4 regions of the Kitasatospora sp. CM 4170 genome follow, and region 1 is predicted to be linked to each of the others. Evidence: riboswitches for the same ligand, from Rfam matches in the RefSeq annotation. Region 1 holds a riboswitch; each other region holds the start of a gene.

Region 1 (3,529 bases):
GGCCTGGTCGAGGGTGCGGGCCGTGGCCAGGTACCCCTCGGGGTCGGTGGCGAGCATCAGCTGGACGGTCTGCGCCATGCCGCCGCCGCGGTACTCGGCACCGGCCACGGTGGCGAGGTCGCCGCGCAGCTGGTTGAGCTCGTCCTGGGCGACGGCGACCTGCTGCTGGAGGGTCCCGGTCTCGTGCTGCAGCTGCTGCTGCGCCTCCTGGGCCGCGTTGAACCGCTCGGAGGCCTGCTCGGCCTCGTCGTACAGCTGCTCCACCTGGGCCTTGACGTCCTTGCGGTCGGCCGGCCCGTCCGGTCCGCCCGGGGCGGCCTGGGCGGGGCCGCCCGTCGCCATGCCGAGCACGGTGGTGGCCGCGGCGGTCAGCACCAGCGCACGGGCGAGGGCGTGCGCCCCCGACAGCGGGGAACGGCGGTGCACGGACATGCGACGGCGGCTCCGATCCTGCGGCCCGGCCCCGCGGCCGCGCCGGGGTGGGCGGCTCTCGACGGGAGTCCGGTGGCAGACGTTAGCGAGTCCGGGCAAGCGAGTCCAAACCCCTCCCAACCCGAATATTTGACCCGGAATCGGACACCAGCCCCATCCGCCGGGAAAGCCGCAGGCCCGGCCTCCCCACCTGGGGAGACCGGGCCTGTCGGAACCGACTGCGGATCAGACGCGCACGATGGAGGCCAGCGGCATGTTGGAGACCGCCTCGTAGCGCACCGAGGCACCCGGCTTGGGCGCGTGGAGCACCTGGCCGTTGCCCGCGTAGATCCCCACGTGGTGGGCGTCGCTGTAGAAGATCAGCAGGTCGCCGGGCTGGGCCTGGGAGAGGTCCGAGCCGATCCGGGTGCCGGCGTGGGCCTGCTCCTGCGAGGTGCGCGGCAGCGACACGCCGGCCTGGTTGAACGCCCAGACCATCAGGCCCGAGCAGTCGAAGGAGCTCGGGCCCGCGGCGCCGTAGACGTACGGGCTGCCGACCTTGCCGGCGGCGATGGAGAGCGCGGCGGCACCGCGCGAGCTGCCCGCGGCGACCGGCTTGGGGGCCGGGGCGGGGTCCGCGGTCGCGGCACCCGAGCCGGACCCGGAACCGGAGCCGGAACCGGAGAGGTCGGTGCGGTTGGTGTCGCGGGAGGCGCGCTCGGAGTCCGCCTTCGCCTTCGCGGCCTTCGCGGCGGCGTCCGCCTGGGCCTTCGCCTCGGCGGCGGCCTTCTCCTCGGCCTCGCGGATCGCGCGGCGCTCCTGCTCGGTCAGCGTGTTGAGCAGGTCCTGGGCCTTCGCCAGCTTGGCCTGGACCTCCTCCTTGGAGGCCTTCAGCTGCTGGGTGGTGGTCTCCAGCTCGCCGAGCTTGGCCTGGGCCTCGTTGCGGTCCTGGTCGAGCCTGCGCTGCTGCTCCTGGAGGTCCTTCAGCGCGCCGGACTGGGTGCTGCTCGCCTGGGTCAGCGCCCCGGCCTGGTTGAGGAAGTTGTCGGGGCTGGACGAGAGCATCAGCTGGACGGTCGACGATATGCCGCCGGTGCGGTACTGCTCGCCGGCGATCTCGGCGAGGCCGCCCTGGGCCTCGGTGACCGCGGCCTGCTGACGGGCCACCTTGTCCTGCAACTCGCCGACCTGCTTCTGCAGCTCCTGCTGCTTGGCCTGGGCGCCGTTGTACTTCTCGGTCGCGACCTCGGCCTGCTCGTTGAGCTGGTCGACCTGCTCCTTGACCTGGTCCTTGGTCGGCGTCGGGTCGGCGTGGGCACCGGACTGCGCGGAGAGGGCGACGGCGGCGGCGGCTACACCGGTCAGGATCGAGACACGGGCGCGGCCGGCGGGCTTGGGACGACGATGGGACGCCACGAAGGCGGGCTCCTTCTTCCAACGTCCGCCTACCGGGTGAGCTGACGGGTTCGGGCCGGAAGAAGGCCCTACGACGCCTCACCGGCCGTTCCACCGGCCGACCTGGCGCCGATTCACCCCGGAGGAACATGGTTCCCCGGCTCCGTTCCACAGCGCCCCGAACTACTGGGCTCCCACTCGGACGGGCCTGCGGCCCGCCCCGCTGCTTCGCGAACTCGGCGGTAAACCTCCGCCGCCACCCAGGCTGGGTGATCGACTGTGCGGTGGTTCAAGGCTCGACCCTAGTAACAGAACCGTGATCCGTTCAAATCCTTGTCAGAAAAAAGCCGGAACATCATCCATGTTCATTTGTGAATATGACCGGGCGTGATCGGCGCCGTACGCGGAGCTGATCGCTTGTCACCGGAACAGACGGAAACCGCGCCAGCCCCGGGTTCGGGGGTGGCGCGGATCACAGGTCCGTTCCGGGGGCTCGACCGCCGTCCGCGGCGGGCTCGCCGGGCGTGCCGGTCCGTCAGACCCGGCGGATGGTGTTGATCGGCATCGCGTCGGCCTTCATCACCTTCACCACGTCACCGGTGTGCGGCGCGTGCACCACCATGCCGTTGCCGATGTACATCCCGACGTGGCTGCGGTCGCTGCGGTAGATGATCAGGTCGCCGGGCTGGGCCTCGGCGAGCGAGGGCACGCGGGTGCCGACGTTGCCCTGCGCCTGCGAGGTGCGCGGCAGCGAGACGCCGGCCTTGGAGTACGCGAAGACCATCAGGCCCGAGCAGTCGAAGGTGCTCGGCCCGGTGGCGCCCCAGACGTACGGCGAGCCCTGCTTGCTCATCGCGATGGAGACGGCCGTCCCGGCGTAGCCGCTCGCCTGCGGAAGGCTGACGAGGTCCGCGCGATCGGAGCCGCGCGAGGCGCGGTCCTCCGCCTGCTGCGCGGCCCGCAGGGCGGCCCGGTCGGCGGCGCTGAGCGAGTTCAGGAGGTCCTGGGCCTCCTTCAGCTTCTTGTTGACCTCGGTCTTGGACTGGTTGAGGTCCTTGGTGGTGCTGTCCAGCGAGGCGAGGACGGCGGCCGCCTCGGCCTTCTGCTGGTCCAGCCGGCGCTGCTGGTCCTGCAGGCCCTTGAGCGCCTCGGTCTGGCTGGAGGAGGCCTGCTGCACGCTGGAGGCCTTGTCCAGGTAACCGGACGGGTCCGAGGAGAGCATCAGCTGGACCGACGGGTCGATGCCGCCGGTGCGGTACTGCTCGCCGGCCACCGCGGCCAGCCCGCCCTGAAGCTGGGTCATCTGGTCCTGGCCGCGAGCCACCTGGTCCTGCAGCTGGTCGGCCTGCTTGCGGAGCTGGTCGGCCCGCTCCTTGGCGCCGTTGTACTTCTCGGTGGCCTGCTCGGCCTCCTCCTGCAGCTGGTCGATCTGCGCCTTCACGTCGTCCTTCTTGGGCGACGGGCTGGGCGCGGCGTGGGCGGCGACCTGGGCGGAGAGAGCGACCGCGGTCGCAGCGGCAGCGGTGAGCACGGAGACCCGCGCGCGGCTCGGCTGCTTGGGACGGCGGTGGGAGGCCAAGGGACCGGCTCCTTCTTCCAATGGACTCACCCGATCGAGTGAGAATCCGGAAAATAGGTTTGACGCCAGACCCTAGTGAAGATCCAGGCTTTCCGCCACTCCCCCGATGGCGTGAACTCCAGCCGCCCGCCATGACTTCACGAG
Region 2 (3,529 bases), 2.1 Mb from region 1:
CCGCGACTGCTGGTGGCGGAGTTCCCGGAGCTGGCCCCGGAACCGGGCCAGGAGGAGATCGACGCCTACCTGGCCGGACTGCCGACGGCGCAGGAGCCGTCCGAACAGGAACCGTCCGAACAGGAGCCGGCGGCGCAGGACCCCACCGAGTAGCGGCGGGGGCGCACGGAAACGGGAAGGCGCCCCGGCCGGTACGGGTGTACCGGCCGGGGCGCCTTCGTCGTGCCGTCAGGTGCGAACCGTCAGGGGGTGATGCCGCGCTGCTCGAACCAGCTCTCCGGGTCGACCGGGGCACCGCCGTTGGGGCGCACCTCCAGGTGCAGGTGCGGGCCGGTGACGTTGCCGGTGGCGCCGACCTTGCCGAGCTGCTGGCCGGGGACGACCTTGCCGGAGCCCTTGATGATCGAGGAGAGGTGGCAGTACCAGATCTCGGTGCCGTCGGGCAGCGTCTCGACGATCCGGTAGCCGTACGAGCCGGCCCAACCGGCCGAGGTGATGGTGCCCTGGCCGACCGCGTACACCGGGGTGCCGGTGTCGGCGGCGAAGTCCAGGCCGGTGTGCAGGTGGGCCCAGTAGGAGGCGCTCTGGCCGTAGTGGGCGGAGAGGCGGTAGTCGCGCACCGGCAGGTTGATCGCGGCGAGCTTGGCCTTCTCGGCGGCCTCGGCGGCGCGCTTGGCCTCCTGCTGCTGGACGGCGCGCTTGGCCTCGGCCTCCTTCGCGGCCTGCAGGCGGGCGGTCTCCTCGGCGGCGGTGCGCTGGCTGTCGGCCTGCTGCTGGATCCGGGCGGCGAGCGCGAGGCCCGGGTCCGCGGAGAGCGCGACCGGGGCCTCGTCCGGCGCCTCGACGGCGGGCGCGGCGGCCGGGGTGGCGGAGGCGAAGCCGGTGGCGCCCAGGGTGGCGGCGACGGCGGTGACGCCGAGCAGCGGGGCGGTCCCGCGGGTCTGACGCGGCATCCGGTGGCGGTTGGTCTCGGCGGGCTGCGGGGCGGCCTCGTCGTCGGCCCCGCCGTACTCGCCCAGGTGGGCGGGCGGCCACGGGTGGTCGAGCAGCTGAGTGCCGGCGGAGGAGCCGGGCAGGTGTGCCGGAGAGTGCGTCGACGCCACGGAGGCGCGCTCCTTTCCTTCCTTCGCGCCTACCGGGTTAGCTGACGGGTTCGGAGCAGGAAGGTCTCCTACGGCTGGGCCTGGGCCCGGCCGATTCACCCCAAGGAACGTGGTTCCCCGGCTCCCTGGCCTGCCCGGAGGCCGGCCGGCGGGATTAGGCGACGGCGCGCGGTGCCGTCTGGGTACGGCGTTGCGGACCGCGCTGCGTTATCAAACGTTAATCCTAGGAGCCCCCGATTCCAAGCCGTCCGCATGGGACGACAGGACACAGCTCGGACACTACGCGATCCGGTGGGCGATTTGGGGCGTTTGACGACAACTGACACTACCGAACGTGATAGGACGTCAACGAACGACCCCTTGTTTGAGTACTCCTACTCATGTGGACCTCGTTCGACGGCGCGCATCCTGGCGCCATGAACGCACCGATGCAGTCCCGCACCACGGCCGCGTACTACATCCAGGCCGTGCTCTCCTTCGCCCTCTCCGCCGGCGCCCTCGCGATCGGCATCACCTACCTCCCGGTGGGCGCCTGGACCCGCGCCTTCCTCGGGGTCGGCCTGCTCTACACCGTCACCTCCTCGTTCACCCTGGCCAAGGTCGTCCGGGACCGGCAGGAGACCAACGAGATCGTCACCCGGGTCGACCAGGCCCGGCTGGAGAAGCTGCTGGCCGAGCACGACCCGTTCAAGGTGGAGGGAGTCTGAGCCGGCGGCCCGGAGAGCGCGGGGCCCGGCGCGGATGCGCGCATCGGGCTGACGCCGATAGCTTGACGGCTAAGGCTATTAGCCTTAGCTTTGTGGGTGTCGGCAGCACCGCCGACACCCCGTCCAGGCGGACCGCGGAGGCCCCGATGACCGGCACCAGCACCCCCACCACGCTGTTCCTCGACGTCCCCGGCGGCCGGCTGGCCTACGACGACACCGTGCGGGGTGACGGCCTCCCCGTCGTCCTGCTCCCCGGGATGCTCGACAGCCGGGCCGCCTACCGACACCTGCGCCCGCTGCTCACCGCGGCCGGCCGCCGGGTGATCACCATGGACCTGCGCGGCTTCGGCGAGTCCTCGATCGCCTGGGACGACTACTCCCCGGCCGCCATCGCCACCGACGTGCTCGCCCTGCTCGACCACCTCGGCATCGAGCGGGCCGTGCTGGCCGGCAACTCCTACACCGGAGCCACCGTGGTCAAGGCCGCCGGGGACGCGCCCGAGCGGGTCGGCGGCATCGTCCTGCTGGACGCCTTCGTGGAGAACCTGCCGCCGACCGCCCTGCAGCGCGCGGTGTTCGGCGTGATGGGCGCGCTGCTGGTGCACTCGCCCGCGTTCTGGGGCCTCTACCACCGGAGGATGGCCTACCCGGGCCCCCGGCCGGCCGACCTCGACGGCTACGTGGACGGCCTGGTCGCCGCGATGCGCACGCCGGGCCGCAAGGCCGCGACCCGCGGCTACGTCCGCGGTGAGTCCGCGCCCGCCGGCTGGACCGCCGCCGTGACCTGCCCGGCGCTGGTCGTCATGGGCAGCAAGGACCCCGACTTCCCGAAGCCGGAGCTGGTCGCCGACCGGCAGGCCGCCGCGCTGAAGGCCCGCAAGGTGATGATCGAGGGGTCGGGCCACTACCCGATGGCCGACCGGCCGCAGGCCACCGCCGACGCGCTGCTGCCCTTCCTCGCCGAGCTCGGCTGACCCCGCCGCGCAGGCCCGGCCCACCCGGTCCGGGCCCCCGGCGCGCCGCGCCGACCGGGCGCCCGCGTCCGCATCCGCGTCCACCGAAGCGCCCACGCCCGCCGAAGCGCCCGCGCGCCGAACCTCACCCCGGAACCACGGAGGCCGTCCCCCATGCCCCGAGTAGGACTCACCCCCGAGCAGGTCGTCGACCACGCCCTCGCCCTCATCGACGAGCAGGGCGCCGAGGCCCTCACCCTGGCCGCGGTCGCCGCCCGCGCCAAGGTGGCCACGCCCTCGCTGTACAAGCACGTCAGCGGCGGGCTGGCCGAGCTGCGGCGGCTGGTCGCCGTCCGGGTCACCGAGGAGCTGGCCGACCGGCTCGCCGAGGCGGCCGTCGGCCGGGGCGGGGACGACGCCGTCGCGGCGGTCCTGCGCGCCTACCACGGGTACGCCACCGAGTACCCGCACCGCTACCACGCGCTCCCGCAGGCCCCGCAGCCCGACGACGACCTCGCCCGGGCGGCGGCCCGGCTGGTCGGCGTGATCGTCGCGGTGCTCCGCGGGTACGGGCTGGAGGGCTCCGAGGCGATCCACGCGGCCCGGACCGTCCGCTCGGTGGCGCACGGCTTCGCCTCGCTCTCCATCGGCGGCGGCTTCCAGCTCGCCGAGGACCTCGCCGTCACCGAGGACCGCCTGATCGCCGTCCTCACCGGGGGCCTGCGCGCCTGGCCCGCACCCTGACCCGGGCCGCACCCTGACCCGG
Region 3 (3,529 bases), 2.5 Mb from region 1:
CGGGCATGATGATCCGCCACGGCGGCGGGCAGCGCGGCGGCGTGGGGCGGGCGGTGAAGCGGATGCGCTCGTACCTGGCGGAGCTGATCCACCGCAAGCGGGCCGACCTCGGCGACGACCTGATCTCGGGGCTGATCCGGGCCAGCGACCACGGCGAGCACCTGACCGAGAACGAGGCCGCGGCGATGGCCTTCATCCTGCTGTTCGCCGGGTTCGAGACGACCGTCAACCTGATCGGCAACGGCACCTACGCGCTGCTGCGCAACCCCGGGCAGCGGGCGCTGCTGCAGGATTCGATCGCCCGCGGCGAGACCGGCCTGCTGGAGACCGGGATCGAGGAACTGCTCCGCTACGACGGGCCGGTGGAACTGGCCACCTGGCGGTTCGCGACCAGCCCGCTGACCATCGGCGGGGTGGAGATCCCGGTGGGCGACCCGGTGCTGGTGGTACTCGCGGCGGCGGACCGGGACCCGGCGCGGTTCGCCGACGAGAACACCCTCGACCTGGCCCGGACGGACAACCCGCACCTCGGCTTCGGGCACGGCATCCACTACTGCATCGGCGCTCCGCTGGCCCGTCTGGAGGGCCGTGCCGCGCTGGCCACGCTGCTCACCCGGCTGCCCGATCTGCAGCTCGCCGAAAGCCCGGAGAATCTGCGGTGGCGCGGTGGTCTGATCATGCGTGGACTTCGTGAACTTCCGGTCGAATTCACTCCGGAGAACGCGGAGAAGAAGCCCGTCTGATCACGGCCGGGAACCGCTCGCAGCGGCCCGCGCGTCCTCCGGCCGGCGGCTCGACACGCTGACGCGGCGTCTCAGAGACGGCCCAACAGGGGGGTTGAACCACCATCAATCCGGACATACCGCCTCCGTTTGTAGGCGATCGACCGTGTGCCGTAATTTCTGTGTGATATCGGCGATATGAGCTTGTGATTGGTGTGAGGATCTGTCTACTCTCCCTGGAGTTCGCAGCTGCGGACCTCGTGCGCGGAACGCCGAATCCTGCCCGCCGCGCCACGGGAAACCGACCAGAACCCTGGGCAGGGGCGGGGGACCCAGGTTTGTTGCCGTCCTCCACGGCTTGGGGTGAAGCCGCAGTCGCGGGCAGAACGCCTCGCGACACGCGGCCGGGCCACCTCCCGGTCCGAACCCGACAGCTCACCTCGCAGGCGTGCGGAGAGGGACGTCTTCATGCTGTTCGTTGGAACTGGCCGCCACCGCCGCCGCACCCAGGCCGAGAAGGCCATCGCCGTCGCCGGTGTGGCCGGCGTCGGACTCGCGATGCCGCTCCTCACCGCCACCGGCGCCTCGGCGGCCCCCGTCTCCACCTGGGACGCGGTCGCCCAGTGCGAGAGCGGCGGCAACTGGAGCATCAACACCGGCAACGGCTTCTACGGCGGCCTGCAGTTCACCTCCAGCACCTGGAAGGCGTACGGCGGCACCGCGTACGCGGCGCAGGCCAACCAGGCCAGCAAGGGGCAGCAGATCGCGGTGGCCGAGAAGGTCCTCGCCTCGCAGGGGCCGGGCGCCTGGCCGGTCTGCTCCAAGCGGGCGGGCCTGAGCAAGGGCGGCGCCGCGGCCGAGGTCGACGCCTCCACGGACGCGAAGCCGGCGGCGCAGCAGCCCGCCGCGCCGAAGCCCGCCCAGCCGAAGCCCGCCGCGCCGAAGCCGGCTCAGAAGCCCGCCCAGCAGCAGGCCCCGAAGCCCGCCGCCCAGCAGCCCGCGCAGCAGGACGCCAAGGCCCCCGGCTTCTCCGGCCAGGGCGGCTGGGACGCCGACGCGAAGGTGTACTGGTACCAGAGCGACGGCGCCTGGTACTGGACCAGCCACGAGAGCGTGTACCGGCAGCACGCCGGTCAGTACACCCCCGAGGTCGCCCTCCAGTACGCCGGTCCGTCCGACGGGTACATCGGTCAGGGCGCCGGCCCGACTCCGACCACCGGCCACGCCGATCCGGCCGGCCACGCCGACCCGGCCCCCCAGCAGCGCACCGGCCACGGCTACACCGTCCAGGCCGGCGACACGCTGGCCGGCATCGCCGCCGCCCAGGGCGTGTCCGGCGGCTGGCAGACGCTGTACGACGGCAACCGCGGCACCGTGGGCGGCGACCCCGACCTGATCATGCCCGGCCAGGTGCTCAACCTCGGCTGAACCACCGGCCGCTGAACCCGGGCCACCGCCCGGCGGCGCGGACGAAGGGGGCCGGATACGTCCCCCTTCGTCCGCATCCGGACCGCTTTCACGGGGCAACCAGGTGAACTACCGGTGGGTAGTGCGGCCACACGCTGAGACGGACCCATGGTCGACGTGGCCCCGGGAGCCCGTGCGGTTAGGCTCTGGTCGTAACGACTCCGCAATCGTCCGGCCGACAGCACCCACCGTCAGCCGGACCTGCTTCCGCTAGGAGATGCTTCGTGCCGTCCATCGATGTCGTCGTAGCCCGTGAGATCCTCGACTCGCGTGGCAACCCCACGGTCGAGGTCGAGGTCGGCCTCGACGACGGCAGCACCGGCCGTGCCGCCGTCCCGTCGGGTGCCTCCACCGGTGCCTTCGAGGCGCTGGAGCTTCGTGACGGCGACAAGAACCGCTACTTCGGCAAGGGCGTGGAGAAGGCCGTCCTGGCCGTCATCGAGCAGATCGGCCCGGAGCTGGTCGGCTACGACGCCACCGAGCAGCGCCTGATCGACCAGGCCATGCTCGACCTGGACGCCACCCCGGACAAGTCCTCGCTCGGCGCCAACGCCATCCTGGGCGTCTCCCTGGCCGTGGCGCACGCCGCCTCCGAGGCCAGCGACCTGCCGCTGTTCCGCTACCTGGGCGGCCCGAACGCGCACGTCCTTCCGGTCCCGATGATGAACATCCTCAACGGCGGCTCGCACGCGGACTCCAACGTCGACATCCAGGAGTTCATGATCGCGCCGATCGGCGCGGAGTCCTTCTCCGAGGCCGTCCGCTGGGGCGTCGAGGTCTACCACACCCTCAAGGGCGTCCTGAAGGAGCGCGGCCTCTCCACCGGCCTCGGCGACGAGGGCGGCTTCGCCCCGAACCTGGACAGCAACCGCGAGGCCCTGGACCTCATCACCGAGGCCATCAAGAAGGCCGGCTACGTGCCCGGCCGCGACATCGCGCTGGCCCTGGACGTCGCCGCCTCCGAGTTCTTCAAGGACGGCGCCTACCAGTTCGAGGGCAAGTCCCTCTCGGCCGCCGAGCTGATCGAGTACTACGCCGAGCTGGTCGCCGCGTACCCGCTGGTCTCCATCGAGGACCCGCTGGACGAGTCGGACTGGGACGGCTGGAAGGCCATGACCGTCAAGCTGGGCGACAAGGTCCAGCTGGTCGGCGACGACCTGTTCGTCACCAACCCGCAGCGCCTGGCCAAGGGCATCGAGACCGGCACCGCCAACGCGCTGCTGGTGAAGGTGAACCAGATCGGCTCGCTCACCGAGACCCTGGACGCCGTCGAGCTGGCCCAGCGCAACGGCTACCGCTGCATGATGTCGCACCGCTCCGGCGAGACCGAGGACGTCACC
Region 4 (3,529 bases), 4.6 Mb from region 1:
GGCGGGCAGCACGTCCGTCCAGTACGAGGCGCCGGGCCCGATCCGCAGCATCAGCAGGACCCCGGCCGCGCAGAGCAGCGGCCCGACGGTCAGCGGCAGCCGGGGGCCGATCGCCTTGCCGAGCCGGCCCGCCCGGGCGGAGAGCGCGAGCATCAGGACGGTGATCGGGACCAGCGCCAGCCCGGAGACCAGCGGCGAGAAGCCGGCGACGATCTGCAACTGCACGACCAGCAGGAAGAACACCCCGCTGAAGGCGGCGTAGACGCAGAGGGTGACGAGGTTCACCGAGCTGAACAGCCGGGAGGAGAAGAGGCCGAGCGGCAGCATCGGCTCCGGGGTGCGGCGCTCGACCGCGATGAAGGCCGCGCCGAGCAGCAGACCTGCCACGCCGGTGATCCAGACGCCGGCGGAGAGCCCGTCACCGGCCGCGGTCAGCGCGTAGGTGAACGAGCCCAGGGCGAGGGCGGCCAGCACCGCGCCGAGCGCGTCGAAGCGGCCGGTCGCGCTCTCGTCCCTGCTCTCCGGCACGTGCCGGGAGGCCACCACGACCACCAGCGCGGCCAGCGGGACGTTCAGCAGGAAGATCCACCGCCAGCCCGGGCCGTCCACCAGCCAGCCGCCGACGAAGGGGCCGACCGCGGCCGACACCCCGCCGAGGCCGGACCAGAGGCCGACCGCCGTCGAGCGGTCGTCCGGGTGGAAGACGGCCTGGAGCATCGCCAGTGACCCGGGGGTGAGCAGTGCCCCGCCGATGCCCTGGACGGCGCGGGCGGCGATCAGCACCTCGATGGTGGGTGCGGCGGCGCAGGCCGCCGAGGCGGCGGCGAACCAGACCACGCCGAGCAGGAAGATCCGGCGCCGGCCGTAGCGGTCGCCGAGTGCGCCGCCGAGCAGGATCAGCCCGGCCAGGGTGAGCAGATAGGCGTTCAGCGTCCATTGCAGGGCGGCGAGCGGGGCGCCGAGGTCTTCGCCGATCCGGGGCAGGGCGACGTTCACCACGGTGCCGTCGAGCATCGCCATGCTGGAGCCGAGCACCGTCGCCAGAAGTACCCAGCGACCCTGCGCGGTGCTCAGGCGCAGGGTGCCGGCCTCGGAAGTGGCCACGGCCCGATGGTCCGCCCAGCGGGGCCCGAGTGACAAGGGTCACCGGGGGTGTGTCGGCGGTTGGCTTTCCGTGAGTGATCGTGTGCGGACGGCCAGCGAAATCGGCGGAGTGTCGCGGATCAGTGGCGCGCCGTGAATCGATTGTGCACGTACTGTGCAGCGGATCATCCGGAGCGTCACATTGTCGCCGGAGGAATTCACCGATGCGGGAGATCGACATTGCTTCGCTCGAACGGATGGGTTTTAGTTCAGCGACCGCCCGGCGTCAGCCCGGGTGGCCACCGGGTGGAACGCCTAGTCCTGCCGCTGCCCGGTGGTACGAACTGAACTCTGTACGGCAGGAGCGGGGGACCCACAGGTAAGTCGCCGGACCGGAATTCGCGGTCCGGCTTGGGGTGAAGCCGCCTATGCGGCCGGGCAACTCCAGCCCGAACCCGACAGCTCACCTCGCAGGCGTCGGAGAGGAACTCCCCCATGCCCGCACAGGCCCGTCGTATCGCCCTGCCCCGCGCCGCCCGCATCGGTATCGCCACCGCCGTCACCGGCGCCGCGTTCGCCCTCCCGCTGGTGACCACCATCAGCGCCCAGGCCCACACCGCCCCGGCCGCGAAGCCGCAGCAGACCGCCACCTGGACCGGCGCCACCAGCGTCGACGCCGCTCCGGCCGCCGCCGCGCAGCCGGCCGCCGAGGCCGCCGCTCCGGCCGCCGCCCCGGTCGAGGAGAGCTACAAGGTCGTCAGCGGCGACACCCTGTCGAAGATCGCCGACGCCAAGGACGTCCAGGGCGGCTGGAAGGCGCTGTACGAGCACAACCGCTCGGTCGTCGGCTCCAACCCGAACCTGATCTTCCCGGGCCAGAAGCTGGCCCTGGGCGCCAAGGCCGCCGCTCCGGCCGAGGCCGCCAAGCCGGCCGCCCCCGCCGCCAAGCCGCAGGTCTCGCACGACTCCGCGAAGCCGGCCGCCCCGGCGCAGGCGCCGAAGCCGGTCCAGGCTGCGAAGCCGGCCGCCCCCGCCGCCAAGCCGGCCCAGGCCCCCGCCGCCAAGCCGGCCGCCCCGGCCACCACCCCGGCCCCGGCCGCCGTGGCCTCCACCTCCGGTTACGTCGCCCCGCTGGCCAACCCGAAGCTCGGCACCGCCTACGGCGTCGCCGGCTCGATGTGGGCCTCCGGCCACCACACCGGTGCCGACTTCGTCGCGGCCACCGGCACCCCGCTGCGCGCCGTTGCGGCCGGCACCGTGGTCAAGGCCGGCAACGGCGGCGCCTACGGCAACGAGGTCGAGATCAAGCTCGCCGACGGCAAGTACGCCCAGTACGCGCACCTGTCCTCGATCGGCGTGAAGGTCGGTCAGGCCGTCACCGCCGGCCAGCAGATCGGCCTCTCCGGTGCGACCGGCAACGTGACCGGCCCGCACCTGCACTTCGAGATCCGCACCGGCTCGGAGTACGGCTCGGACATCGACCCGATCGCCTACCTGCGGGCGCACGGCGTCTCCATCTGACCCGGTCCACAACCGAGTTCAGACCACCGCCAGGTGCGGGGCGAACGAACTCCCGGGATGGTCATGTCGGGTGACCGCTCGACCGGGTGATCGCCGCACCAGTGGCGGACATACGGGCGCGGGACACGCCCAGGCCGGCCCGGCTCGCGAGACCTCCCTCGCGAGCCGGGCCGGCCGCTTTCGTCGTCCACGTCCGCTTCGGCGCCGTTTCCGCGGCGCCTCCGCAGCGAAGCGGTTCCGGAAGGCCTGTCCGGCCCGGTCCGGTCACGACCGGCGGGCGGGCAGGCCGGTCTGTGCGGCGGTCAGCAGCCGGTGCATCTGCTCGCCGAACTCCTCGGTGTCGCAGGCCGGTTCGGGGAAGACCAGGCGGACGTCGCGGTGACCGTGCGGATGGTCCAGGCGCAGCACCAGGCCGTGGCGGTCGAGCGCCAGCGGGCGGATCTCCGGCCGCCCGGCGAGGAGTTGGGGGTCGAGCAGTCGGGTGAGCGCGGCGAGCGCGTCGGGGTGGTCGTCGATGAGGTGGGTGAGCAGGCCGGCCTCGTAGCGGGCGAGCGGGTCGGGCCCGGCGAGGGCGAGGTCGGCGCCGGTGAGCGCGCTGGTGCCGTACGGAGTGGCGAGGACGGCGTGGGCGACGTCCAGGTGTAGGTGGACGCTGAGGCCGTCGTCGGCCAGGTGGGCGAGCCGGAGCCGGCCGGCCATGGTGAGCCGGCCGCGGACGCGGTCGCGGACGGCGACCGGGGCGATGTCGGTCACGTCCAGGACGACGGCCAGGCCCTCGGTCTCGCCGGTCGCGGCGAGGGTGAGCCCGGAGCCGAGCGGGGCGGTCAGGCGGAGCCGGGAGCCGTGCACCGAGACCGGGGTGTCGAGGTCGTGGTGCTCGCCGCGGGCCCGGACCACCACCGAGGAGGTGGCGCTGAGCAGGCTG

Evidence for each region. A riboswitch is a leader RNA that binds a small molecule or an ion and turns the genes downstream of it on or off. The one in region 1 is predicted to bind cyclic di-AMP.
Region 2: another riboswitch for cyclic di-AMP. It lies ahead of RMN57_RS21660 (M23 family metallopeptidase); the one in region 1 lies ahead of RMN57_RS11980 (NlpC/P60 family protein).
Region 3: another riboswitch for cyclic di-AMP. It lies ahead of RMN57_RS23425 (transglycosylase family protein); the one in region 1 lies ahead of RMN57_RS11980 (NlpC/P60 family protein).
Region 4: another riboswitch for cyclic di-AMP. It lies ahead of RMN57_RS31660 (LysM peptidoglycan-binding domain-containing M23 family metallopeptidase); the one in region 1 lies ahead of RMN57_RS11980 (NlpC/P60 family protein).

Annotation. Positions count from the first base shown of each region.
Region 1 covers NZ_CP134877.1:2,949,934-2,953,462, forward strand. The annotation lists gene RMN57_RS11975 (NlpC/P60 family protein) at 1-432, opposite strand, end outside; gene RMN57_RS11980 (NlpC/P60 family protein) at 658-1,827, opposite strand; cyclic di-AMP (ydaO/yuaA leader) riboswitch at 1,838-1,992, opposite strand; gene RMN57_RS11985 (NlpC/P60 family protein) at 2,342-3,385, opposite strand.
Region 2 covers NZ_CP134877.1:5,063,592-5,067,120, reverse strand. The annotation lists gene RMN57_RS21665 (hypothetical protein) at 1-153, shown strand, start outside; gene RMN57_RS21660 (M23 family metallopeptidase) at 243-1,103, opposite strand; cyclic di-AMP (ydaO/yuaA leader) riboswitch at 1,116-1,274, opposite strand; gene RMN57_RS21655 (YiaA/YiaB family inner membrane protein) at 1,520-1,810, shown strand; gene RMN57_RS21650 (alpha/beta hydrolase) at 1,957-2,784, shown strand; gene RMN57_RS21645 (TetR-like C-terminal domain-containing protein) at 2,938-3,507, shown strand.
Region 3 covers NZ_CP134877.1:5,468,862-5,472,390, forward strand. The annotation lists gene RMN57_RS23420 (cytochrome P450) at 1-743, shown strand, start outside; cyclic di-AMP (ydaO/yuaA leader) riboswitch at 1,016-1,185, shown strand; gene RMN57_RS23425 (transglycosylase family protein) at 1,191-2,150, shown strand; gene eno (phosphopyruvate hydratase) at 2,414-3,529, shown strand, end outside.
Region 4 covers NZ_CP134877.1:7,508,567-7,512,095, forward strand. The annotation lists gene RMN57_RS31655 (MFS transporter) at 1-1,104, opposite strand, end outside; cyclic di-AMP (ydaO/yuaA leader) riboswitch at 1,416-1,573, shown strand; gene RMN57_RS31660 (LysM peptidoglycan-binding domain-containing M23 family metallopeptidase) at 1,579-2,604, shown strand; gene RMN57_RS31665 (DUF2470 domain-containing protein) at 2,869-3,529, opposite strand, start outside.